DNA from 4 places in the Microbispora sp. NBC_01389 genome. Region 3 is predicted to be linked to each of the others. Evidence: riboswitches for the same ligand, from Rfam matches in the RefSeq annotation. Region 3 holds a riboswitch; each other region holds the start of a gene.
What was found. A riboswitch is a leader RNA that binds a small molecule or an ion and turns the genes downstream of it on or off. The one in region 3 is predicted to bind cyclic di-AMP.
Positions count from the first base shown of each region.

Region 1 (5,680 bases), 910 kb from region 3:
TGGGAGAGCCGCAGAGCCCCGCCCTCGGCACCGAGGTCGGCCCCATGGGCAAGCTCAAGGACAAGTTCACCTGACGCCGGGCCCGCTCCCGCCCGGCCTCCGCCTTCCGCCCGTTCCAGCACGCCGCCCGTTCCAGCACGCCGCCGGGACGGGCGGGGCGCCGCCTCCGTCCAGACCTCTCCTCAGCGAGGCTTCTGTCGGGGTCCCTCGCGGGCGTGGCGGGCGGCTTCGTTCCCCGCCTCGCCGGGCCGGACAGCCTGCTGCTGGCGACCGGGATCGTCGGAGCGACCGTCATGCCGCATGTCGTCTACCTGCACAGTGCTCTGACGCAGCACCAGGGGGCTCTCCTGCGGCAACCCGGGGGCATCCCTCAGCACCATGGGCCTCTCACCCGGCAGCCCCGAGCCCTCACTCAGAGCCGAGGCGCCCGGGACCCGCGCCGGGCGGCCCTCCAGGCCAGCCGCGTCGACATCGCCGTCGCGCTCGGCGCGGCGGGGCTGGTGAACATGGCGATGCTCACCGTCGCCGCCGCGACCTTCGACGGAAGCGACCTCGGCGGCCTGGAAGCCGTCCACGCCGGGCTCGGCGAGGTCCTCGGCCCCGGGGCGGCGGTCGCGTTCGCGCTCGCCCTGCTCGCCTCCGGCCTGGCCTCCTCCAGCGTCGGCACGTACGCCGGGCAGGTGATCATGGCGGGCTTCCTGCGCCGCCGCGTGCCGCTCCTGGCGCGCCGCCTGGTCACGATCCTGCCGGCCATGGCGATCCTGGCCGTGGGGATGGACCCTACCCGGGCGCTCGTCCTGAGCCAGGTCGCGCTGTCGTTCGGCATCCCGTTCGCCCTGGTCCCGCTCGTCGTGTTCACCGCCCGCCGCGCTCTGATGGGCGATCTGGTCAACCGCCGGGCGACCACCGCGGCCGGCATCGCCGTCGCCACCGTGATCAGCGCGCTGAACGGGTTCCTGCTGGTGGAGGTCTTCACCGGCTGAGGACCCATCACAGCAGTGCCGCGAACCGGGCCGCGACGCGTTCCCAGCCCCACTCCTCCTCGATCCAGGCCCGGCCCCGCTCGCCCATCGCGCGGGCGCGGGCCGGGTCGGCCAGCAGGTCGCACAGCGCGCCCGCCACTGCCGTGTGCGACCTGCCGTCGACCACCAGGCCGGTCTCGCCGTGCCGTACGGCGTCGGGGGCGCCTCCCGAGGAACCGGCGACCACCGGCAGGCCGGTCGCCGACGCCTCCAGATAGACGATGCCGAGCCCTTCGGCGTCGAGCCCCCCGAACCTGCTGCGGCACGGCATGGCGAACACGTCTCCGGCGTCGTAGTGGGCCGGGAGATCCGCCCACGGGACAGACCCGGTGATCACCACCGATCCGCGCGGCCCCGCCCCGGCGACCGCCCGTTCCAGCGACCGCCGTGAAGGGCCACCGCCGACCAGCAGCAGCACCGCTCCGGGCACCCGCCGCAGGACGAGCGGCCAGGCCCGCAGCAGCACGTCCTGTCCCTTGCGGGGCACCAGCCGGGAGACGCAGACGACCACCGGCCGGTCGCCCAGGCCGAGCGCCGCCCGGACCCGCCCGCCGCCCGCGCCGGGGCGGAAGGCTTCGGTGTCCACGCCCGGAGCGAGCCGTACGAGCCGGGGGGCGGGAATCACCGGGGCGAGCAGTCGGCGCGTGTACTCACCGAGGTAGGTCACGACGTCGGCGCCCGCCCCGATCCGGCGCAGCATGCCGCGGGCGCCGGGCAGCCGTGCCCAGGACGCCTCGTGCCCGTGGGTCAGCATGACGATCCGCGCCGCGCCGGCGGCACGCAGGGCGGGGGCGAGCAGGCCGAGCGGCGCGGCGGCGCCGAAGACGACGGTGGCGCCGTCCTCCACCAGCGCCGCCGCCCTGCCCGCCACCGCACGCGTCGGCAGCATGAGCGTGGAGGGATGACGGACCACCTCGTACGGCTGGCGGGTGTCGAACTCCTCACACCCCTTCCAGCGAGGCGCGTACACGACGACCGAGCCGGGCGGCCTGCGGGAGGCGAGGCCGTGCACGAACGCCTGGATGCCTCCCGGTCTGGGCGGGAAGTCGTTCGTGACGATCAACGTCTTGTTCGCCATCCTCACCCCCGGCATCGGTGCGGCGGACGGCCCACGGCCACGCGGCCCGCCCGGGAACGCATTCTCGCAGGCCCGTCCCGCCTCTCGCCTGCCCCAGGATCAGGACCGCGATCAGGACCGGGATCAGGACCGGGCCAGCTCGGCCCGTACGGAGGACCGCCAGAGGCGGGTCAGCTCGGCGGTGGTCAGCCCGAGGACATCCCGCAGCGCGGCATCGGCGTCCTCACGCAGCGCGGCGCGGTAGAGGGCGACCAGTCTCCGCTCACCGAACCGGGCGGCGATGTAACGGCAGGCCAGCCAGGCCTCCTCGTACGCCTGGGCGGGCCTGGCGGCGAAGTCCGCGGGTTCCGGCAGACGGGCCAACGGCGCGCCGGCCGCTGTGTCAGCCGCGGTGCCGGCCGCTGGACCAGCCCCTGTGCCGGCCTCCGCGCCGACCGCTGTGTCGGCTTCCGCTCCGGCTCCACCGCCGGCTCGCAGGTCCGCGGCGAGTTCGGCGGCGATCGTGTGAACGGGCAGGCCGCTGTCGAGGTAGCCCACATAGTCGGCGAAGCCCTCCAGGAGCCACATCGGCACCGCGCGGGGCCCGGAGGCCGCGACGTGCGTCAGCTCGTGGGTCACGACGACCTGGCGGCCGGCCGCGGACAGGCGGGCGAACGCGGCGGGCTGCACGATCACCCGGTCGCCGGTCGCGACGGCCGCGAGGCCGCCGACCACCGCCGGGGCGGCCAGAAGGGCCGCCTGCTCCTCGGTGCGCGGCACGAGGACCACCGCGCCGCCGTGCTCTCCCCAGACCCGCGTGACCGTGCGGTCGGCGCGGCCCGCCAGCCGGGCGATCTCGGCGACCAGCCGCCGCGGCGCGCCGACGACGACGGCGTGCTCGCCACGGGCGACGGAGGCGCCGGTCCACATGCCGGGCTGCTCGCGCACGGCGGCGCGGGCCCGGGAAAGCAGGGGCGAGAGGGGGTCGGGCGGCGCCGCGGCGGCCGTACCGGCCAGCAGCGCGGCCAGCGCGACGGCCATGGACGCGAACCGGCGGGGGCCGAAGCGACGAGCATGAGCTCCTCGGCGGGGACGCCGCAGATCCGGCCTGTGCCGCGCGTACGGCGCTCCCGCGGTCTCCTGCTTCGCCAGCCTGTGCCACATAGGGGGTCTTACCGGGTCTCCAGAGGCGTTCGAGCCTGCCAGCGACGTCCCGTCCGCGGGACCTGACGCGAGCACGCTACCAGGCGCCCGCCATCGCCGGCCGATCCGTCAGCCGGCCTGTCAGCGTCGGGGAACGCCACGGCTCCGCCCACCCGCGAGGGGAGGACGGAGCCGTGGAGTGATGCCGGCGACGACGGGCCCGGCACCGGGGACCGGGGGACCGATCAGACGCCGGGGCGTACGGCGCCCACGAAGGTCGCCCTGCGGTAGGAGTCGAGCTTGTCGATCCTGACCCGTGTGCCGCTGTGCGGGGCGTGGATCATCCTGCCGTGCCCGACGTACATGCCGACGTGGCCACCGCCGCTGGTGAAGATGAGGTCGCCGGGCTTGAAGTGACCCCAGGACACCTTCTTCCGTACGGCGCTGCGGATGGACCACGTCGTGCGCGGCAGCCGTACGCCGGCCTTGCGCCAGGCGTAGGTGACCAGGCCCGAGCAGTCGAACGCGCCCGGTCCGCTGGCGCCGTAGCGGTAGGGGTCGCCGATCTGCTTCCTCGCGGTCGTGACCGCTCGCTGCGCCTTGGCCAGCTGGAGCGTGGCCTTGCTGAGCTTCTTCCGCTTGGCGACCGCCTTCCTGGTCGCCTTCTTGGTCGCCTTCTTCGCGGCCTTCTTGGCCGCCCCTGTGGTGGCGGACCTCGCGTTCGTCTCCGCGGCCAACTTCGTGACCGTGACCGTCACCGAGTCGGCCGCCGCCGGCTGCGCGCCGGCGATCCCCACGGATGCCGTCAAAGCGGCACCCCCAAGGGCAATTCGGGCAAGACGGGACAGGCTAGCGGGGGTGGTAGACAGGATCTCTCCTTGGATCTTCCGCGTACGCCTACCGGGTTAGCTGACGGGTTCGGGCGGGGAAGTCGCCCTACGGCGCGTGGACGCGCCGATTCACCCCGGACCTTCGCGAAGAAGGTCGATGGTTCCCCGGCTCCGTGCCTCCTGACTGCACGGACTCGGCAGGTCCCCGGCGCCCGGAATATCCCCTGAGGGAGCAAGTAGACGGACGGCGCCGGCGACGGTGGATGACGCGGGCCCGGCCGGCCGGGCCGGGCTCGCCGCGGCGAGGCGTGCTCGCCGCGGCCCAGAAGCTACCCAGATCGGGCGGCTCTCGGCAAAGCCACCCCGGCATATAAAGATCGGATAACGAAGGCGGCACAGGAGAAACCGCAGCTTACCCACGCCACAGCAGGATGAGTGTGACTCTGCTCACACCAGGCATCGCAACGCCCAAATTCGGCACTTAGCGCACATCCGGAACAAAGATCACACTGGCCGTCAGGGGCGGACGGCACCGATCGCGTGATACTCCGCGAGTGTGACAATCTTCACAACATCGCCGGTCTGCGGAGCGTGGACGACCTTGCCGTCGCCCGCGTACAGGCCCACGTGACCGAAGCCCGCGTGGAAGAGCAGATCGCCCGGCTGGAGCGCGTCGAGGGACACGCGGCGGCTCGCGCCCCACGCCCACTGCTCGTAGCTCGTACGCGGCAGGCCGACTCCGCCCGCCGCCCAGGAGGCCTGGACGAGGCCGGAGCAGTCCCAGGAGTCCGGCCCGCTGCTCCCGTAGCGGTACGGCTTGCCGACCTGCTTGTAGGCGAACTGGAGCGCAGACAGGGCGTTGCCCGACGCGGAGCCCTTGTAGGCGACGCCCGCGCTGTTGGGATTGCCCGCGTTGTAGGTGCCGAGCGAGCGCAACAGCTTCATCTGCTCGTTGACGAGCGCGTCGACCTTCTTCTTCTCGTCGGCGAGCTCGCTCCTGACCTTGGCGGCCTCGGCGTAGACCGTCTTCGTCTGGTCCCGCCGGTCTTTCAGGCCCTGGATGGCGCCCTCGTACTGCTGGAGCCGCCCGACGCGCTCGGCGGAGATGTGGTTGTACGTGGCGAGACCGCTGAGCATGGTGTCGGGGTCGGGGTTGTAGAAGACGCCCCAGGATCCGATGTCGCCCACCTGGTAGCTGCTGACCGCCATGGTCACCAGCCCCGAGCGCAGCGCCTCGACCCGCGCGTTCTGCTTCTTGAAGTCGTCGTTGAGCGCCAGATACTTCTTCCTGGCCGACTTCCACTTCTCACCGGCCGCGTTGTAGCGGTCCACGAGCTTGTCCGCCTGCGCGTTCAGCCGGCTCAGCTTCGCCTTGGCCTGGGCAAGGGTGGGTTTCGGATCGGCCTGCGCGCCCGTCAGCGGCGTCAGCAGGACCACGGCGGCCAACCCAGCGGCCACCGGCACACGCCCTCGCACTCGGGCCCCCTTCGGGATCAACGAACCTGAGGCGCGACTCTATCTAGGCGATCTTGGCGCTTCAACCTATTCGCAGCTATTCGCGGCAGTCATCACTCACCGAATCGGCCTCCGTACGGAGCGTGCCGCACCGGATCAGCCGCGGCCGAGGC
Region 1 covers NZ_CP109552.1:4,635,233-4,640,912, reverse strand. Annotated here, with positions in the region: gene OG344_RS20995 (manganese catalase family protein) at 1-74, shown strand, start outside; gene OG344_RS20990 (Nramp family divalent metal transporter) at 216-983, shown strand; gene OG344_RS20985 (glycosyltransferase family 4 protein) at 991-2,100, opposite strand; gene OG344_RS20980 (hypothetical protein) at 2,224-3,120, opposite strand; gene OG344_RS20975 (C40 family peptidase) at 3,468-4,031, opposite strand; cyclic di-AMP (ydaO/yuaA leader) riboswitch at 4,102-4,262, opposite strand; gene OG344_RS20970 (NlpC/P60 family protein) at 4,569-5,510, opposite strand; gene OG344_RS20965 (NYN domain-containing protein) at 5,664-5,680, opposite strand, start outside.
Region 1: another riboswitch for cyclic di-AMP. It lies ahead of OG344_RS20975 (C40 family peptidase); the one in region 3 lies ahead of OG344_RS24370 (glycoside hydrolase family 25 protein).

Region 2 (5,680 bases), 3.0 Mb from region 3:
CCGTCGACGCGGGCCGGCCGGTCGGCCTCCAGCTCGACTGCTACCACCTGGACTACTTCCGCACCAAGGTGCACTTCGGCGGTCACGTCGTCGCGATGTACGGCTACGACGAGCACGAGGTCTACCTGGTGGACACCGGCAGGCAGGGCGGAGCGGTGCGCACCAGCCGGGCCGGCCTCGCCAGGGCACGGGCCGAACGCGGCCCGATGACCGCCAGGAACCGGTCCTTCACCATCACCGTGCCGGAGCGCCCGCTCTCCTGGCAGGACCAGATCATCCCCGCCGTCAGGGACTGCGCCGACGCCTTCCTCGCCGCTCCCATCGCGAACCTGGGCTACCGGGGCATCGAGAAGGCCGGCAGCCGGGTGCCCGGATGGCTGCTCCGCGCCGCCGAGCCGCGGCGGGACCTGCCGCAGGCCGCCCTCCTCATGGAGCGGGGCGGCCCGGCGGCCTGTTCCGCGCCCTCTACCGGAATGCGGGCCAGTGCTCCGTCCTTCAGGCCGGGGGTGAAGGCCCGCGCGGGAGTGCCCGCTAGGGCGCGAACGTGCCTTCACCCGCAGGTCACAGTGGGCGTTGCCGCTGCTCGATGTACTGCTTGTTCGCCGTTGAACTCCCGACGTTCGACCTCGAAGTCGGCGCAGACCTCGCGCATGAGTTCCTCGTATCGGGCCGGCATCGGGCCGGTGAAAGCCCCACGCCGGTACTTCGTCACGCACACCACGTGGGCGTGGAGGGTGTGGACACCATGGCGTTCGATGCGTACATCGGGGTCACTCAGGGTGTGGATTCCATCACGATGACATAAACCAGAGGGATACGATCAGGGCGTGGAGGTGACCAGGCAGGCTCGTGCGCACGTGGCGCGACTCGACCTGAGCACGGCCCAGGTGGCGGTGCTGGACGGTCAGGCGCACACCGCCCGCGCGCTGTGGAACCTGCTGCACGAGTACGTCACCTTCCGGCAGGGCCGGTTTCCGACGGTGAAGGAGTGCGACACCGCGATCCGGGCGGCCCGCCATGAGATCGACTGGATGGGCCGGCTGCCCGCCCAGGCAGCGCAAGCGGTGCTGAAAACCTACCGGCAGGCGTGGGCGAACTTCTTCGATCCCGGCCACCCCGCCAAACGGCCCACGTTCAAGGCCCGGTTCCGGACCCGGTTGGCGGTGGATGTGCCGCAGGCCCGCGATCTGCAGGTCACGCGGGTGAACCGGCGGTGGGGTGCGGTCAGTCTGCCGAAGGTCGGGCGGGTCCGGTTTCGGTGGACCAGGGATCTTCCCGGCGTCACCAGGGGCGGCCCGGCCGGGCGGATCACCGGCGCGCGGCTGGTGAAGGACGCCTTCGGGTGGCAGATCGTGTTCCGCACCGAAGCAGTGGTCGCGGCGGCCCCGGCCGCCCACCCCGGCCCCGTGGCAGGGGTCGATCGGGGAATCGCCGTCGCTCTGGCGTTGTCGGACGGCACCATGCGCGAGCACGGGCCCTGGCTGCGCGACGGCGAGAAACAACGCCTGCGCCGACTGGAGAAGAAGTCCGCCCGGCAGCGCCGCACTCGCACTCCCGGCCGGCCCACGTCCAAACGGCTGGCCCGCACCTACGACCGGATCGCCCGGCTCCGCGCGACAGCCAAGCGCCGAGCCGTCGACTGGCAGCACCAGACCACCACCGAACTCGCGCGCACCTTCGGCGTGGTCGTGGTGGAAGACCTGACGATCACGAACATGGTCCGCTCCGCCAGCGGCACGATCGACCAACCCGGCCGGAACGTGCGGCAGAAGGCCGGGCTGAACCGCGCCATCACCGGGCAGGCGTGGGGCCGGACCGTCACCCTGCTGGAGTACAAAACCCGTGATCGCGGCGGCCTGATGGTGAAGGTGCCCGCCCCGGGCACGTCGCAGACCTGTCACCGGTGCGGGCACCGTGACTCGGCTTCCAGGGACGGCACCCGGTACTCGTGCGTGAATCCCGCGTGCGGGTGGGCCGGGCACGCCGACACCAACGCCGCGATCAACATACGCAACGCCGCAGGAACCGCGGTGTCAGGACGTGGAGACCTCGGGGCTGCCCGGTCCGCGAAGCGTCAACCCCCGCACGCCGCTTGACCGCGACGCGACGGGAGAATCTCCGGCCTTCAGGCCGGGGAGGAGTTCAACGTGACTTCCTCGACGAGTGCGCCGCACTGATCGGCGACGGCCGCCTCCGCGCCGGACATCGGCTGTACGCCGAGGCCGCCGGTCTGTGGACGGGGGTGTCCACCTTGATCGAGAAGGCGGGGGAGAGCGGTGACGCGGGACACCTGGAGCAGGCCGGCGTCATCCTCCACGATCTCTCGCGCGTGGAGAAGGACGCCATGGAGGTGCTGCGTCAGCTGTAGGGACCCCGGGGCGATCGGGTCAGTTCCTCCGCTGGAGGAGGAGCGTGACGAACCCCAGGACGCCCCGATAACCGCGCAGCCACATGTCGCGGTGCTCCAGCGCCGCCGCGCGAGCGTCGTCGGCGTCCGGGCCGGGATGCTCGTTGGCCCAGCGCAGCAGCGTGCCGGTCCAGGACCACTCGTACTCGTCCCATTCGGCCAGGTCGCTGGTGTACCCGTACACCACGTCGAAACCGGCGGCCTCGGCGGCGGCGACGGTGCCGGGCAGGTCGAGGAACTCCGACTTCGTGGCGCCCAGCCGGGTGAGGGCCTCCTCGGTCGGCTCGCGCTCCCAGAACCCCTCGCCGACCAGCGCCAGCCCGTTCGGCCGCAGATAGCGGCGGACGTGCTCGACGGTCGGGCCGAGCCCGCCGAAGGCGTGCGTGGCCCCGACGCAGAGCACCAGGTCGTACTGCTCGGCGACCGGGAAGCCGGCGGCCGGTCGCTCGTGGAACCGGATGCGCTCCCAGACGCCCTGGACCTCGGCCGCGTGCTCCGCCGCCTTGAGCCCGTGCGCGTCGATGTCCACGCCGTCGGCGGTCGCGTCCTGGTAGAGGGCCAGCGCGCGCAGCGTCCAGGCGCCCTCGCCGCAGCCGAGATCGAGGATCCGCGCCCCCTCGGCCAGCCGCGCCCGGCGCAGCAGCCGGGTCACGTTGGCGCCGGAGACCGGTGCGGCGATGGGGTGGTCCCGATGAGCGAGATGGCTGATCAGCTGGCGATCCATGACCCAATCCTTCCGCATCCCTGCACGCTTTCGGCAAGCCGGATTCGCGGCGGCGGGCGGCGTGTCGCCGGCAGGGCCGCCCTCCGGCGGAGACGCCGTCACATGTGACCGGACATCTCCGCCGGGGGTGTCGTCCGCGACGCCGGGGTCACGCTCCGGGGCGTACGGCGGTGACGAAGTTGCTCCGCCAGTAGCCCTTGAGGCGGTCGACCCGGACCACCGCGCCGGAGTGCGGAGCGTTGATCACTTTCTTGTGCCCTATGTACATGCCCACGTGGCCGCCGCCACTGGTGAAGATGAGGTCACCCGGCTTGAGACTCGCCAGGGAGACCTTCTTCCTGACGGCGCTGAGCATGGACCACGTCGTACGCGGGATCTTGACGCCGGCCTTGCGCCAGGCGAACTGGACCAGCCCGGAGCAGTCGAACGCGCGTGGGCCCGTGGCGCCCCACACGTAGGGATCGCCGAGGTGCTTTCTGGCCACCTCGATGGCGTGCTCGGCCTTCTCCTGCTGGAGAGCGGCCTTGGTGAGTTTCGTGTTCACGGAGGCCTCCGCCGTGGTGGCCGTGGTGGCCGCGGCGGTCTCTCCGGCGTACGGGGTGAACGCCGTTACGGGGGGCTCCGGCGGGATGGCCGTCGAGTCCGGGGGCGGGGCCGGCACGGTCCCCGTGACGGCGCCGGCGGGCAGTGCGCCGAAGCCTCCCAGGGAGACGGTGAGCGCTGCGCTACTCAGGGTGACGCAGGCAGCGCGAAGCAGGGTGGTGGGGTTGGCGAACAGGGGATCTCTCCTACGGTCTTCCGCTTGCGCCTACCGGGTTAGCTGACGGATTCGGGCAGGGAAGTCGCCCTACAGCGCTGACGCGCCGATTCACCCCGGACCTTCGGGTCGAAGGTCGATTGGTTCCCCGGCTCCGGGCCTCCTTGCTGCACGGATTCGGCGTCACCGGCGCCCAGGGGGGCGGGAGAGGACATGGCGCCGGTGACAGTGGATGCTCTTTCCGAACACGGACTGCCGGGTTCGTTGGGCAAGGAAACTACCAAGTAACGCCATATTGCCGCAAAGGGTGCAAATGGGATTATGAGCGCATAAAGGGATCATAAAACGAGAAGTCGCAGGTCAGAGTGGTTTCCGGGGTTGCCGAAAGTGACGCGCGTCACACCCTTCCGGGCATGGGCCGGAGCAGCGTGAGATGCGGAACCTTCGCGACGGGACCCGGGAAGCGGCACCCCACAGGGGACGGCACCGCTCCCCGGTGACCTCAGCGGGTCACTGCGTGCGCCAGAACGTGCCGTTCGCCGAGGGGTCGTCGGGGTCACCCTGCGGCACGGTGAAGCCCGCGCCCCACATCGTCGTCGTTCCCGGCCTGCGGGCGACGGAGAACACGACGGCGCCGGTGCCGGGCTTCCGGACGAGCCGGGCTTGTCGCCACGTCGAGCCCGTGACCTGCCACAGAGTGGGGTTCCAGTGCCCCTGCAGGACCCACACGCCGCCCCTGCCGTCCGGCTCGACCCCGGTGTACGGCTGGGCGTCGGCGGCGCCGACGGAGACGGTCCACGACCTGCCGTTCCAGTGCATCACCAGGGTGCGGCCGAAGTTCACGTCGTCACCCTGCTCGTCGGCGCCTTCCCAGCCGACCCCGCCGACGGCCCACACGTTCTTCGACCCCACGACCGCGATGTCCTGGATGGTCACGACGGCGTCCGGCGCGGGAAGGGTGAGGGCCGGCGCCGGGACCAGGGTCCACGACTTCCCGTTCCACCGCATGATCGAGGGCCGGTCGCCCTTGACGCCCGCCGCCCAGGCCACGCCGGTCTTGTACGCGTCGACGGCGGAGGCGCGGCCCGGCAGCCGGACGCTCCGCCACGCGGACCCGGTCCAGTGCCTCGCCGCTGGCGCGAGCCTCTGTGCGGATTCGACAAGTAGCATTGCCGGTATGGCAAACGACGACGCCGCGGTCCTGGCCTCCGTGGGCGCGCGGCTGCGGGCCCTGCGCAGGCAGAACGGCAGCACGCTGAGTCGGCTCGCGGAGTCCACCGGCATCTCGGTCAGCACCCTGTCGCGCCTGGAGTCCGGCGAACGCAAGCCCACGCTGGAGCTGTTGCTGCCGCTGGCGCGGGCCTACCAGGTGCCGCTCGACGAACTCGTCGGGGCGCCGCCGGTCGGCGACCCCCGGGTGCGGTTGAAGCCCATCACCCGCTGGGACTCCACGATCGTGCCCCTGACCCAGCACCCCGGCGGGCCGCAGGCGTACAAGATGATCATCTCGGTGGACCGCTGTGAGCCCGAGCCGCGTACGCACGAGGGCTACGAGTGGCTTTACGTGCTCAACGGGAGGCTGCGACTGGTCCTCGCCGAACACGACCTCGTGCTCAAGGCGGGGGAGGCCGCGGAGTTCGACACCCGGCTGCCGCACTGGTTCGGCAGCACCGGCGAGGCGCCGGTGGAGATCCTCAGCCTGTTTGGCACGCAGGGCGAACGCATGCACGTCCGGGCGAAACCCCGCGGCGCGTAGGAGACGCCCGCTGAACCGTCCCGGGGACGCATCGCG
Region 2 covers NZ_CP109552.1:2,579,655-2,585,334, forward strand. Annotated here, with positions in the region: partial or broken gene OG344_RS11655 (BtrH N-terminal domain-containing protein) at 1-383, shown strand, start outside; gene OG344_RS11660 (transposase) at 551-721, opposite strand; gene OG344_RS11665 (RNA-guided endonuclease InsQ/TnpB family protein) at 828-2,096, shown strand; gene OG344_RS11670 (DUF4872 domain-containing protein) at 2,093-2,368, shown strand; gene OG344_RS11675 (SAM-dependent methyltransferase) at 2,388-3,131, opposite strand; gene OG344_RS11680 (C40 family peptidase) at 3,280-3,675, opposite strand; cyclic di-AMP (ydaO/yuaA leader) riboswitch at 3,922-4,081, opposite strand; gene OG344_RS11685 (hypothetical protein) at 4,399-5,058, opposite strand; gene OG344_RS11690 (helix-turn-helix domain-containing protein) at 5,066-5,644, shown strand.
Region 2: another riboswitch for cyclic di-AMP. It lies ahead of OG344_RS11680 (C40 family peptidase); the one in region 3 lies ahead of OG344_RS24370 (glycoside hydrolase family 25 protein).

Region 3 (5,680 bases):
GCGCTCGCGCAGGTCGCGGTCGTCGCGGAAGGCCGACTCCGCGCCGAACGCTCCCAGGCTCTCCCCGAACACCAGCAGCCGGGGCCGGTGACCGGCGGGCAGCCGCGACCACCGGGCGTACACCTGGCCGAACAGCTCGCGCCCCGCCGCCGTGACGCGCTCGCGGTCCACCAGGAACGACAGCCAGCTCGGCAGGTAGGAGTACTGCATCGAGACGAGCGCGGAGTCCCCGCCGTACATGAACTCCAGCGCGGCGGCCGCCTGGGGATCCACCCAGCCCGTGCCGGTCGTCGTGATCACGCACAGCACCGCCCGGTGGAACGCGCCGGTCCGGTCCAGTTCCCGTACGGCGAGGGCGGCCCGCTCGCGGGCGGTCGCCGCCGAGTCGAGCCCCGCGTAGACCCGGACCGGCGGGAGCGCGGGCCGCCCGGTGAAACCGCTCAGCTCCCCGACGGCGGGGGCGCCGGCGACGAACGCCCGGCCCTCCAGGCCGAGCGACGCGAAGGAGACCAGAGAGGAGGGGCCGCCCGAGACGGCGGCGGACCGGGGCGGCGAGGTGCCGGGGGCGGTCTCGCTGTTGATCGCCGCGAAGCTGTTGTCGGCCCCTCTGAGCAGGGCCTCCGTGAGGATCCCGTCGGTCAGCAGGACGGCCAGCACGCCCACGCCGAGCCCCGCGGCCAGCCGCGCCGCCGCGGCGGGGATCCATCGCCCGAGCACGCCTCCGAGCGCCCGGGCCGCGACGCGCAGCGCGCGGGCGGCGGCCAGCAGGAGCAGGAAGACCGCCGCCGCGACGAACGGCACGCCGAGATAGCCGAGCCGTTCCGGCGGGCGCAGCCCCATCAGCGGGTAGATGGCCCGCTGGGCGCGTACGCCGAGGACCAGCGACGCGGCGCCCAGCCCGCAGCCGAACGTCGCGACCAGGCGGCGCACCCGCCGCCGTCCCGTACGGCGCCATTTCTCGCGCCATTTCTCGCAACGTCCCTCGCAACGTCCCTCGCGCCGTCCCTCGCGCCATTTCTCGCGCCGGGTCCCGGGACACCACCGGGCGGCCGTGGCGGCGCTCCGGCGGGCCAGGGCGCCTGCGGTCACCCCGGCGAGGTATCCGGTCGCGGTCAGCACCCCCGCGATGATCCCCTGCAGCGGCCAGGAGCGGGGCAGCAGCGACGGCGTGAGGGACAGGCAGAAGAAGATCGCGGCGAACAGGATCCCGGCCGTGTCCAGGGCCGTGTCCAGCGCTCCGCCGAGCCGCACCCGCCCTTCCCGCATCAGGCCCCCGATTCGCCGCCTGTTCACCGATCTCGCGGAGCGGGCAGGCTGTCAAGTCACCGGCAGGTCACCGCCCCGCACCCCGCGTCGTCCTCGCGTCGTCCCCGCGCCGCCGTCTCACCCCCAGTGGTCGCCCCAGCCCCACAGGTTGGGGCCGAGCGCCGTGGCGGGGTCGTCGTGGTACACGCCGAACCTGCCGCGGAAGAACAGCATCGGCCGCTGCTCCGGGTGGACGGGTTCGAGTTCGCGGACCAGGCCGATCACCACGTCGTGATCTCCGGCCACGTGCACCTCCCGCACCTCGCCGTGGACGCGCAGCAGCACGTCACGCAGGGCGGGCGTGCCCCGGTGGGACAGGTCCCAGGCGAGCCCGGCGAACTTGTCGCCGTTGCTCGATCCGAACCTGGCGCACACGTCGACCTGCTCCTCGCCGAGGACGTTGACGCAGAAGCGGCCGGACCTCCTGATCCGCGGCCAGGCGCGGCCCCTGTGGTCGGCGCAGAAGAGCACGAGCGGCGGATCGAGGGACACCGACGCGAACGACTGGCAGGCGAACCCCACCGGCTCTCCGTCGTCCAGACCCGTGACCACGGTCACGCCGGTCGCGAACGTGCCGAGCGCGCGCCGGAACTCCGCGGGCGACGGCGGCGGCACGTCGCCGGAGCCGGGGTCGCCGAGGTCGGGGCCGGCGGAAGCTGCGGTCATGGGTCCACCTCTCGCGTGACTCAGCGCTCAGGTCAGTCACGAACTTACAAACCTCCTCGGCGCCGCTTCGCACGGGATCCCGTCCAGCGGGCCGCCCGTGCGACGAGTCCGCCCAGGTAAAAACATGTTTTGTCAGGTTTACACCATTGTTGAGCTGTATGTACCTTTGGGTGTCACGGCATGCGTGCCGGTGACCTCCGTGTCGCCTCCCTTGCCGTGTCGTTGCCCGGACCGTGCGCTCACCAGGGCGTGCGGCCGCCGAGTCCGCGTTCCGCGGAGCCGGGGACCCACTTTTCGGGGTGAATCGCCGCGCAGCCCCCCAGATGCGCTCGTAGGGCACTTCCTGCCCGAACCCGTCAGCTAACCCGGTAGGCGGCATGGAAGCAAGGAGCTCAACCCGCGTCATGCCCACCCTCAGGTTCTCTCTCGCCGGGCGGCCCTCCCGCCGCCTGCGCGCCGCCCTCGCCGCGGCGACACTCGCGGTCTCGGCCGGCACGGCCACCATCACCGCCGCCACGCTCGCCGCCACCGCGGCCGCGCCCGCTCCCGCCTACGCGAACCCGCACACGTACGGCCAGGACGTCTCCGGCTATGAGGCCGACCACGACTGGATCAACAGCCGGGCGCAGTTCGGCTTCATCAAGGCCACCGAAGGAACGGACTGGGTCGACTCGTCCTTCCCCCGGCACTGGCGCGAGCTGGACAAGAAGGGGATCGTCCGCGGTGTCTACCACTACGGCCATCCCGCCAACGACCCGATCGCCGAGGCCGACCACTTCCTCCGGGTGGTGAACGCGCAGCCGGGCAAGCCGGGCGACATCCTCGTGCTCGACCTGGAGACCACCGACGGCCAGTCGGTGCCGCGCGTCAACGCCTGGGCCAGGAAGTGGCTGGAGTACGTGACCGCCAAGACCGGCGTCAGGCCGATGTTCTACAGCGGCTGGAACTTCGCCGACAAGTACGGCCAGGGCCTGGGCGACTATCCGCTGTGGGTGGCCCACTACAGCCGGAACCCGGGCGACATCAGCCCGCCGGCCGACTGGAAGACCTGGGCGATCCACCAGTACACCGACTCACCGATCGACCAGAATGTCTCCTCGCTCAGCCCGGTCGAGCTGCGCGCCCTCGGCCGTCCCTGAGGCCCGTTCCCGGGGCGGGCGCCACCCGCCCCGGGAAGGGCCCGCTCAGACCACTTCGGATTCAGACCCCTTCGGATTCAGGCCCCTTCGGATTCAGACCCCTTCGGATTCAGGCCCCTTCAGATTCAGACCACCGCGCCGGATCCGTCGCGCGCCACGGGCCGGCGACGGGGTGCGGCGGGCAGGGGCGGCGGCTGACCGGCGCGCCGCTCCAGCTCGATCGCGGCCGGCCCCGCCACGAACGACGACGACAGCGTGCCCACGACGATGCCGATCAGCAGGGCGATCGCGAAGTCGCGCAGCGAGTCGCCCCCGAACACCGCCAGCGCCGCCAGGATGAACAACGCGCCGAGTCCCGTGTTGACCGTACGCGGCACGGTCTGCAGGATCGCCGTGTTCACCACCCGCCCGAAGGGCGTCTTCCGCGACATCGGCCAGAGCTCGCGGACCCGGTCGAAGAGCACGACCTTGTCGTTGACCGAGTATCCGATGATCGTCAGCATCGCGGCCAGGAAGACGCCGTCGATCGGCTTGCCCAGCCAGGCGAACGCGCCGACGACGACGGCCGCGTCCACGAACAGCGCCGCCACGGCGGCGGCGCCGAACGTCCACCGGAACCGGAACGCCAGGTAGGCGAGCTGGGCCGCGAGCGCGACGCCGAGCGCGATGAGCGCGTTGCGGCGCAGTTCCGCGCCCAGGCTCGGCCCGACGAGCTCGTCGCGCTGCTTGACGACCTCCCCGACGCTCCGGTCCAGGGCCTCCTCGACGCGGACGACGTCGTCGGCGGTGATCTGCCCGGTCCGTACGGAGATCGCGTCGTCCGACCGCTGCACCACGGCGGTGGGGAAGCCGGCGTCCGCCACCGCCTGCCGTGCCGCGGCGACGTCGACCGGCCTGCTCGTGGCGAACTCCACGATCCGCCCGCCGGTGAACTCGACGCCGTAGTTCAGGCCGCGGGTGACCAGCCCCGCGCCCACCAGCACGAGCAGTCCGGCCGCGACGGCGAGCCAGCGCCGTCCCGCCCGCATCAGGTCGGGATCGCGCCGGGTCAGCCAGGTCCTGACCCGGCCGATCGAGCCGAGGCCCGAGACCCCCGGGCCGACCCTGCCGATCAGGGCCGAGGCGAGCACCCGGGTGATCAGCATGGCCGAGACCAGCGAGGCGAGCACGCCGATGGCCAGCGTCACGCCGAAGCCCTTCACCGGTCCCGAGGCCAGCCAGAACAGCAGCCCGGCGGCGAGCAGGGTGGTGATGTTGGAGTCGGCGATCGCGCTCCAGGCGTTCTTGAACCCTCGGTCGAGGGCCGCCCTGAGGCCCCGGCGGGGCGCCGCGCCGTACTCCTCCCTGGCCCGTTCGAAGACCAGCACGTTGGCGTCCACCGCCATGCCGATCGCCAGGACGAACCCGGCCAGGCCGGGCAGCGTGAGCGTGGCGCCCATCGCCAACAGCCCCGCGTACGAGATCAGGCCGTAGCAGGCCAGCGCGACCGCGGCCAGCAGGCCCACCAGGCGGTAGACGAGGCCGATGAACACCGCGGTGAGGATCACCCCGGCGACGCCCGCCTTGGCGCTCGCCGCGATCGCGTCGGCGCCGAGGGTCGGGCCGACCGTACGCTGCTCGACCAGCTCCAGGGGCACCGGGAGCGAACCGCCCTTGACGAGCACGGCGAGGTTCTGCGCCTCCTCGGCGGAGAACGACCCGGTGATCTGGGTGGTGCCGCCGGAGATGCCCGCCCCGCAGGCCACCGTCTCGTTCACCTGGGGTGAGGAGATGATCTTGTCGTCGAGCACGATGGCGACCCTGCGCCTGGGATCGCCGGCCGGTTCGCAGGCCGCTTTGCCGGTCAGCTCCCGCCAGGGGCCCGGTTCCCGGAAGTCGATCGTCACGAACCAGCCGGGCCCGAGCTGGGGGTCGGTGCCGGCGGCGGCGTCGGTGACGCCGGCACCGCTGAGGGCGACCGGGCCGAGCTTGAGCTTCTGGCCGCTCTCATCGGCGATCGCGTCCTTGTCGCCGTCCTTGTCGCCGTCGTCGGCCGGGCCGAGCACCGGATGGAAGTTGAGCTGTGCGGTCTTGCCGATGACCTCGGCGGCCTCGCGCGGGTCGAGCACGCCGGGCAGTTCCACGATGATCCGCTTCTCGCCGGAGCGGACCAGGGTGGGATCGACGACTCCGAGGGCGTCCGCCCGGCGCCGGAGCACGTCGAGGGCACGGTCGGTGGCGTCGGCGTCCGCCCTGACCGTGGGGGAGTCCTTCGTCTCGAAGACGAGCTGGGTGCCGCCGCGCAGGTCGAGACCGAGGCGCGGGGCCATGGTGAGGGCGATCAGCAGTGAGGTGGCGATGACGGCGAGCGCCGCCACCGCGCGCCACAAAGGCGCACGTGACATCGTGCCTCCACAGGCGGGTACGAGGAAGAAAAGGGGCTCAGTACGCCGTGGAGGGGGGAGCCCGCGCGGCCGTCGTGCGGCGCGGGCGCTGGGCGGGAGAATCGTCGTGCCGCGGCCCGGCGCGGGTGACCCGGGCGCCGCCGCGCGGCGACGCGGAGGCGGGCGGCAGGGCGGGCCCGGCGGTGG
Region 3 covers NZ_CP109552.1:5,545,759-5,551,438, forward strand. Annotated here, with positions in the region: gene OG344_RS24360 (alpha/beta hydrolase) at 1-1,266, opposite strand, end outside; gene OG344_RS24365 (flavin reductase family protein) at 1,384-1,971, opposite strand; cyclic di-AMP (ydaO/yuaA leader) riboswitch at 2,218-2,361, shown strand; gene OG344_RS24370 (glycoside hydrolase family 25 protein) at 2,376-3,110, shown strand; gene secD (protein translocase subunit SecD) at 3,236-5,494, opposite strand; gene OG344_RS24380 (hypothetical protein) at 5,532-5,680, opposite strand, start outside.

Region 4 (5,680 bases), 3.5 Mb from region 3:
GGCGCGCTTGAGCGCCACGTCCTGGGGGAGCCCCGCCGCGTCCAGCGTTCCCCCGACCGGGACGACCTTGATGCCCATCGCCATTTTGCCGAGGGTCTGCCCGCGCGAGCGCAGCATGAAGAACTCGTAGACGGCCATCACGGCGCCCGCCAGCACCGACACGAGCAGCGTGGCCAGGAAGGCGCCGCTCTCCAGGGTCGTCACGCCCTTCGTCAGGTCGAAGGCGGCGGGCGTGAAGACCACACTCCAGATGACGGCGTTGAGGATCGCGTAGGGGACCCCGATGACGAAACCGTCGATCAGCCGGGCGAGGAGGCGCTGCCACCACTCCGCAAGCGGGGCCGGCGCGCCGGGCGGGATCGCCCCCTGCGGCGCGTACGACTGCCCGTAGGCGGGCTGGCCGTACCCCGGCGCGGCCTGCCCACCGCCATAGCCGGGCTGGCCGTACTGCTGCTGACCATAGCCCTGCTGGTCATAACCCTGCTGCCCGTAACCGGGCTGGCCGTAGCCAGGCTGGCCGTGGCCCTGCTGCTCGTAGCCCTGCTGACCGTAGGCCTGCGAGCCGGACGCCTGTGGGCCGGTCTGCTGCCCGTACTGCTGGTAGCCCCCCTGGGACGGCTGACCGTAGCCGCCCGTCGGCTGACCCTGCTGACCGCCGTAGCCCTGCTGCTCGTAGCCCTGCTGCTCGTAGCCCTGCTGCTCGTAGCCTTGCTGACCGTAAGCCTGCGGGCCGGCCTGCTGGCCGTAGCCCTGCTGCGGCGCCTGCTGACCGTGCTGCTGACCGTAACCCTGCGGGCCGGTCTCCTGGCCGTAGCCCTGCTGCTGGCCATACCCGCCCTGCGACGGCTGACCGTACTGCTGCTGGCCATAGCCACCCTGCGAGGGCTGGCCATAGCCCTGCTGCTGACCGTAGCCCTGCTGCGGCGCCTGCTGACCATGCTGCTGGCCGTAACCCTGCGGGCCGGTCTCCTGGCCGTAGCCCTGCTGCTGGCCGTACCCGCCCTGCGACGGCTGACCGTACTGCTGCTGACCGTAGCCCTGCTGCGGCGCCTGCTGACCATGCTGCTGGCCATAGCCCTGCTGCTGACCGTAGCCGCCCTGGGCGGGGTCCTGGCCGGGCGTCTGTTGCGGACCCGTCTGCTGTGCCCGATAGCCGACGACCGTGGCCTCGGGGTCGTAGTCCTGGGAAGGTCTGTCCGTGTTGTACCCGTGGTTCGAGGGCGGCGGTGGCGTCCCGTCCGACTCGTCCTGGGGGTACGGCGGCTGTCCGGTGCCCACCGTGTCACCTCGTTTCGAAGACGCATGCGCCGCATCTCAGTAGCACACGCTGATATCGCTAAAAGTAGCGACACGCGTATCAACAGTCACCTTTGCAGTGGCTGACCACCAGCGTCAAGATCAGCCACCAATGTCGGCATTATGACTCAATGGCGATCGAGATGCAGCAGCATTCGCGTGTTTCCCAGCGTGTTCGGCTTGACGTGCTCCAGGTCGAGGAACTCGGCGACGCCCTCGTCGTACGACGCGAGGAGTTCCGCGTACACCTCGGGAGACACGGGAGTGCCCTGAATCTCGGCGAAACCATGGCGGGCGAAGAACTTCACGGCGAACGTGAGACAGAAGACCCTGCGCACGCCGAGGCCGCGCGCGGCGTCGATGAGCTCGGCGACGATCCGGTGGCCGACGCCTCCTCCGCGCGCCGCCGGATCCACCGCGACCGTCCTGATCTCGGCCAGGTCCTCCCAGAGCACGTGCAACGCGCCGCAGCCGACGACCTCCCCGTCGATCTCCGCGACCCAGAACTCCTGGACGTCCTCGTACAGCGTGACCGTGCTCTTCTTCAGCAGGCGCGGCCCGACGCCCGAGTACGCGTCGACGAGGCGGCGGATCTCCCTGACGTCCGGGGTCCTGGCCCGGCGCACCACCACGCCCCGGGCGCCGGATCCGCTCGGTGTCTGCGCGGCGACCTGCTCCATGAACGGCCAGCCTAGTGCCCCTCCCGCCGCCTTCGGCCCCCGCGCGTGGCCCGGGGATCGACGAGGGCAGGCTCCGATTTACGGTCAATCCCAAACGGTCCGTCCGACATCACGCCTGACGGTCTGTAGCCACCGGGATACGGATCGGCGCCGGCTCGGCCGCCGGAACGCACGTTCGGCTCCGCATCGATTTTCCCTCTGTCCGACCAGCACCTCAGACGGCCACAAAGCACCACAAACCCAGGTAGACCCACCCGTATCGCTGATCAACTCGTGACCCGGCCGTGATCATTTGGTTGTCAAACGTAGACGGGTTTGCGAGTTCTGGTTGAGCAACAACTCAGGGTGCACTAATGTCCAGCGACGATGCCGATCGTCGTGAGCACTCTCGACGATCGGGCGCCGAATCCTCAAAGCGCCGGTGTCCGGACCCTGTCGGGCGCCGGGTGCGGAGAGGAGCCGGGGACCCAATCCACGGGATCAGGATCGGTTCAGGTTCGGATCGTCCAGGGGTGAATCCGCAAGGTAGGGCTGCTCCGGCCCGAACCCGTCAGCTAACCCGGCAGGCGCTCGGCAGTGCCCCGCCACACGGCCCGTCGCGACGACGCCGGCCGGTGCGGGAGCACCTATGGGAGAGGAGCTCGGTTGCGCATGCGTGGAGGACGGCAGGCGGGCAGGCACGCCCGTCGCCGACGGCCCGGAGCCGGCCCGGCCGGTCCGGGTGCCATCCGGCGGTTCACCCTCGTCGGAGTCGCGCTCGCCGCGGTCACATTCGGCGCTCCGGTGGTCCGCGCGACCGCCGACCCGAAGCCGAGCCTCAAGGAGCTCGCCGCGGAGGTGGAGAACCTCTACAGCGAAATCGAGACCCTCACCGAGCAGTACAACGGCGAGCGCGTACGCCTGAAGGCGGCCGAGCGGTCCGCCGATCTCGCCAAGAAGAACCTCGCCAAGAGCGAGGCCGAGCTGGCCACCCGCCGGCAGAAGGCGAGCGCCCTCGCCCAGCACTCCTACATGACCAACGGGCTCGGCAACGCCCTGGTGCTCGTCAAGTCCACCGATCCGCGGCAGTACCTCGACCAGGCCTCCACGACGTACGCGCTGGAGTTACAGCAGAGCCAGGAGGTCGCCGAGGTCAGCAAGGCGATGGACGCCGCCGCCCGGGCCAAGTCCAGCGCCGCCGCCCGCCAGAGCGAGGTCAGGAAGCTGCTGAACGCCCTCGACACGCGGCGGGACACGATCACGAAGCTCATCACGAAGACCGAGAGCAGCCTCTACCGGCAGGTCTCGCGGGAGGTCGGCACCGAGACGCGCAGGCGGATGTCGTTCCCGATCGTGGGTGACGGCAAGGCCGCCCAGGCGGCGCGCTGGGCCCTCGCGCAGCAGCTCAAGCCGTACGTCTGGGGTGCGGAGGGACCGCGCTCGTTCGACTGCTCTGGCCTGGTCATGGCGGCCTACCAGTCCGTCGGCATCAGCCTGCCCCACTACACAGGCGACCAGTGGACGGCCGGCACCCACATCTCCTCCACGGCGCAGCTCCGCCCCGGCGACCTCGTGTTCTTCTACTCCGACCTGCACCACGTGGGCCTCTACATCGGCGGCGGCTACATGGTCCACGCGCCGCGCACCGGTGACGTCATCCACATCGCCAAGATCGCCGGACGCCCGTTCGCGGGCGGGGTGCGCGTCGCCGACTGATCACCCCGCACGATCCCACCCGCGCGATCCCACCCCGCGCGATCACCGTACTCCGGCCGCGCCCGCGGGCGCGGCCGGACGAGTTCGGAACGTGCTCAGATGAGACGGCGGCGGGCGGCCCAGGCGACCGCCTCGATCGCGGTCGCCACGCCGATCCGGTCGCAGATGCAGCGCAGTCGCCGCCGCACCGTACGGCCGCTGACGTCAAGGCTGCGGCCCACCCGGTCGGCGGTCACACCCTTCGCCAGCTCGGCGAGCAGCAGTAGATCCTCCTCGGTGAGACCGGCACGCTCAAGGTCCGTGGCGAGGTCCTCACCACGGTAGACGACCTCCGGATAACCCATCGTCCGCCCTCCCCCACGACGATGATTCGTCGGCCCACCCTCCAGGGACGGTAAACGCCTTTGCCGAAGGCCGTCAAGGTGCGGCGGCGGGCCGCCGGTCATCCGCCTCCCTGGCGGCCTCCACGTCCTCCACGTGGAACACAGCGGGCAGGGCGGTCAGGCCGTGCGACCCGGGTCGAGCAGCTCGCGGATCCGGTCGCGGCCCACCGCCAGCAGCAGCGTGGGCAGGCGCGGGCCGGTGTCACGGCCGACGAGCAGCCGGTAGAGCAGGGCGAAGAACGCGCGCTGGGCGGCCTTCAGCTCCGGCGTCGCCGCCTTGGCGTCCATCTCCAGCCCGGCCAGCACCTTCGGCACGCCGTACACGAGCGTCGTCAGGCCGTCGAGCGACCAGTGGTCGTCAAGACCGTCGAGCAGCAGGCGCAGCGACTCCCGCTCCCCCTCGCCGAGCGTGTCGAGAAGCTCCTTGTCGGGCGTCTCGCGCACCTGCGTGCGGTCCTCGGGAGGCAGGTAGGTGTTCACCCAGTGCCGGGCGCGGTCGAGCCGCGGCCGCAGCTCGTCCAGCCCGCCGATCTCCGGGTCGAAGGCGCGCAGGATGCGCAGCGTCTGCTCCTCGTGGCCGGTCGCGATGTCGACCACCGACGCGAGCGTCCGGTACGGCAGCCGGCGCGGCGTCTCGGGCAGCGGCGCGGACGCCGTGCTGGACGCCCGGCGGTAGGCCGACCGGTCGGCCGGTAGCGCCGTCCCGTCCGCGATCTTCCTGGTCAGCGTGTCCCACTCGTCGTACATCCGCTGGATCTCCTGGTCGAAGGAGATCTTGAACGACTGGTTGGGACGGCGGCGGGCGTACAGCCAGCGCAACAGCGCGGGCTCCATGATCGACAGAGCGTCGGCCGGGGTCGGCACGCCACCCTTGGAGCTGCTCATCTTGGCCATTCCGCTGATGCCGACGAAGGCGTACATCGGCCCGATCGGCTGGTGCCCGCCGAACACCTCGCGGATGATCTGGCCGCCGACGACGAACGACGAGCCCGGCGAGCTGTGGTCGACGCCCGACGGCTCGAAGACCACGCCCTCGTACGCCCAGCGCATCGGCCAGTCGACCTTCCACACCAGCTTGCCGCGGGTGTGCTCGGACAGCAGGACGGTCTCGCCGTGCCCGCAGACGCAGGTGTACGACAACGCGGTGGTCTCGTCGTCGTACGACGTGACCGTGGTCAGGTCGCGGTCGCAGAACGAGCAGTACGGCTTGTAGGGGTAGTAGCCCCCCGCGCCGGAGCCGTCGTCCTCGCCCGCGGCCCCCGAGCCCTCCAGGGCGGCGGCCTCGTCGGCGTCCAGGACCTCCTTGGCCTTGGCCTTCTTGGTGCGGTACTGGTCGAGGATCGCGTCGATCCGCCGCCGCTCGCGCATGGCGAGCAGCACCTGCTCGCGGTAGGCCCCGGAGGTGTACATCTCGGTCTGGCTGATGCCGTGGTAATCCACGCCCATCTCCGCCAGCGCGGCGATCATCGGCGCCTTGAAGTGCTCGGCCCAGTTCGGATACTCGCTGCCGGGCGGAGCCGGGACGGCGGTCAGCGGCTTGCCGATGTGCTCGTTCCACGAGGGGTCGACGCCCGCGGGAACCTTGCGGAAGCGGTCGAAGTCGTCCCACGAGATGATGTGCACGCA
Region 4 covers NZ_CP109552.1:1,601,153-1,606,832, forward strand. Annotated here, with positions in the region: gene OG344_RS07120 (RDD family protein) at 1-1,278, opposite strand, end outside; gene OG344_RS07125 (amino-acid N-acetyltransferase) at 1,425-1,976, opposite strand; cyclic di-AMP (ydaO/yuaA leader) riboswitch at 2,407-2,560, shown strand; gene OG344_RS07130 (NlpC/P60 family protein) at 2,628-3,671, shown strand; gene OG344_RS07135 (LuxR C-terminal-related transcriptional regulator) at 3,767-4,015, opposite strand; gene lysS (lysine--tRNA ligase) at 4,172-5,680, opposite strand, start outside.
Region 4: another riboswitch for cyclic di-AMP. It lies ahead of OG344_RS07130 (NlpC/P60 family protein); the one in region 3 lies ahead of OG344_RS24370 (glycoside hydrolase family 25 protein).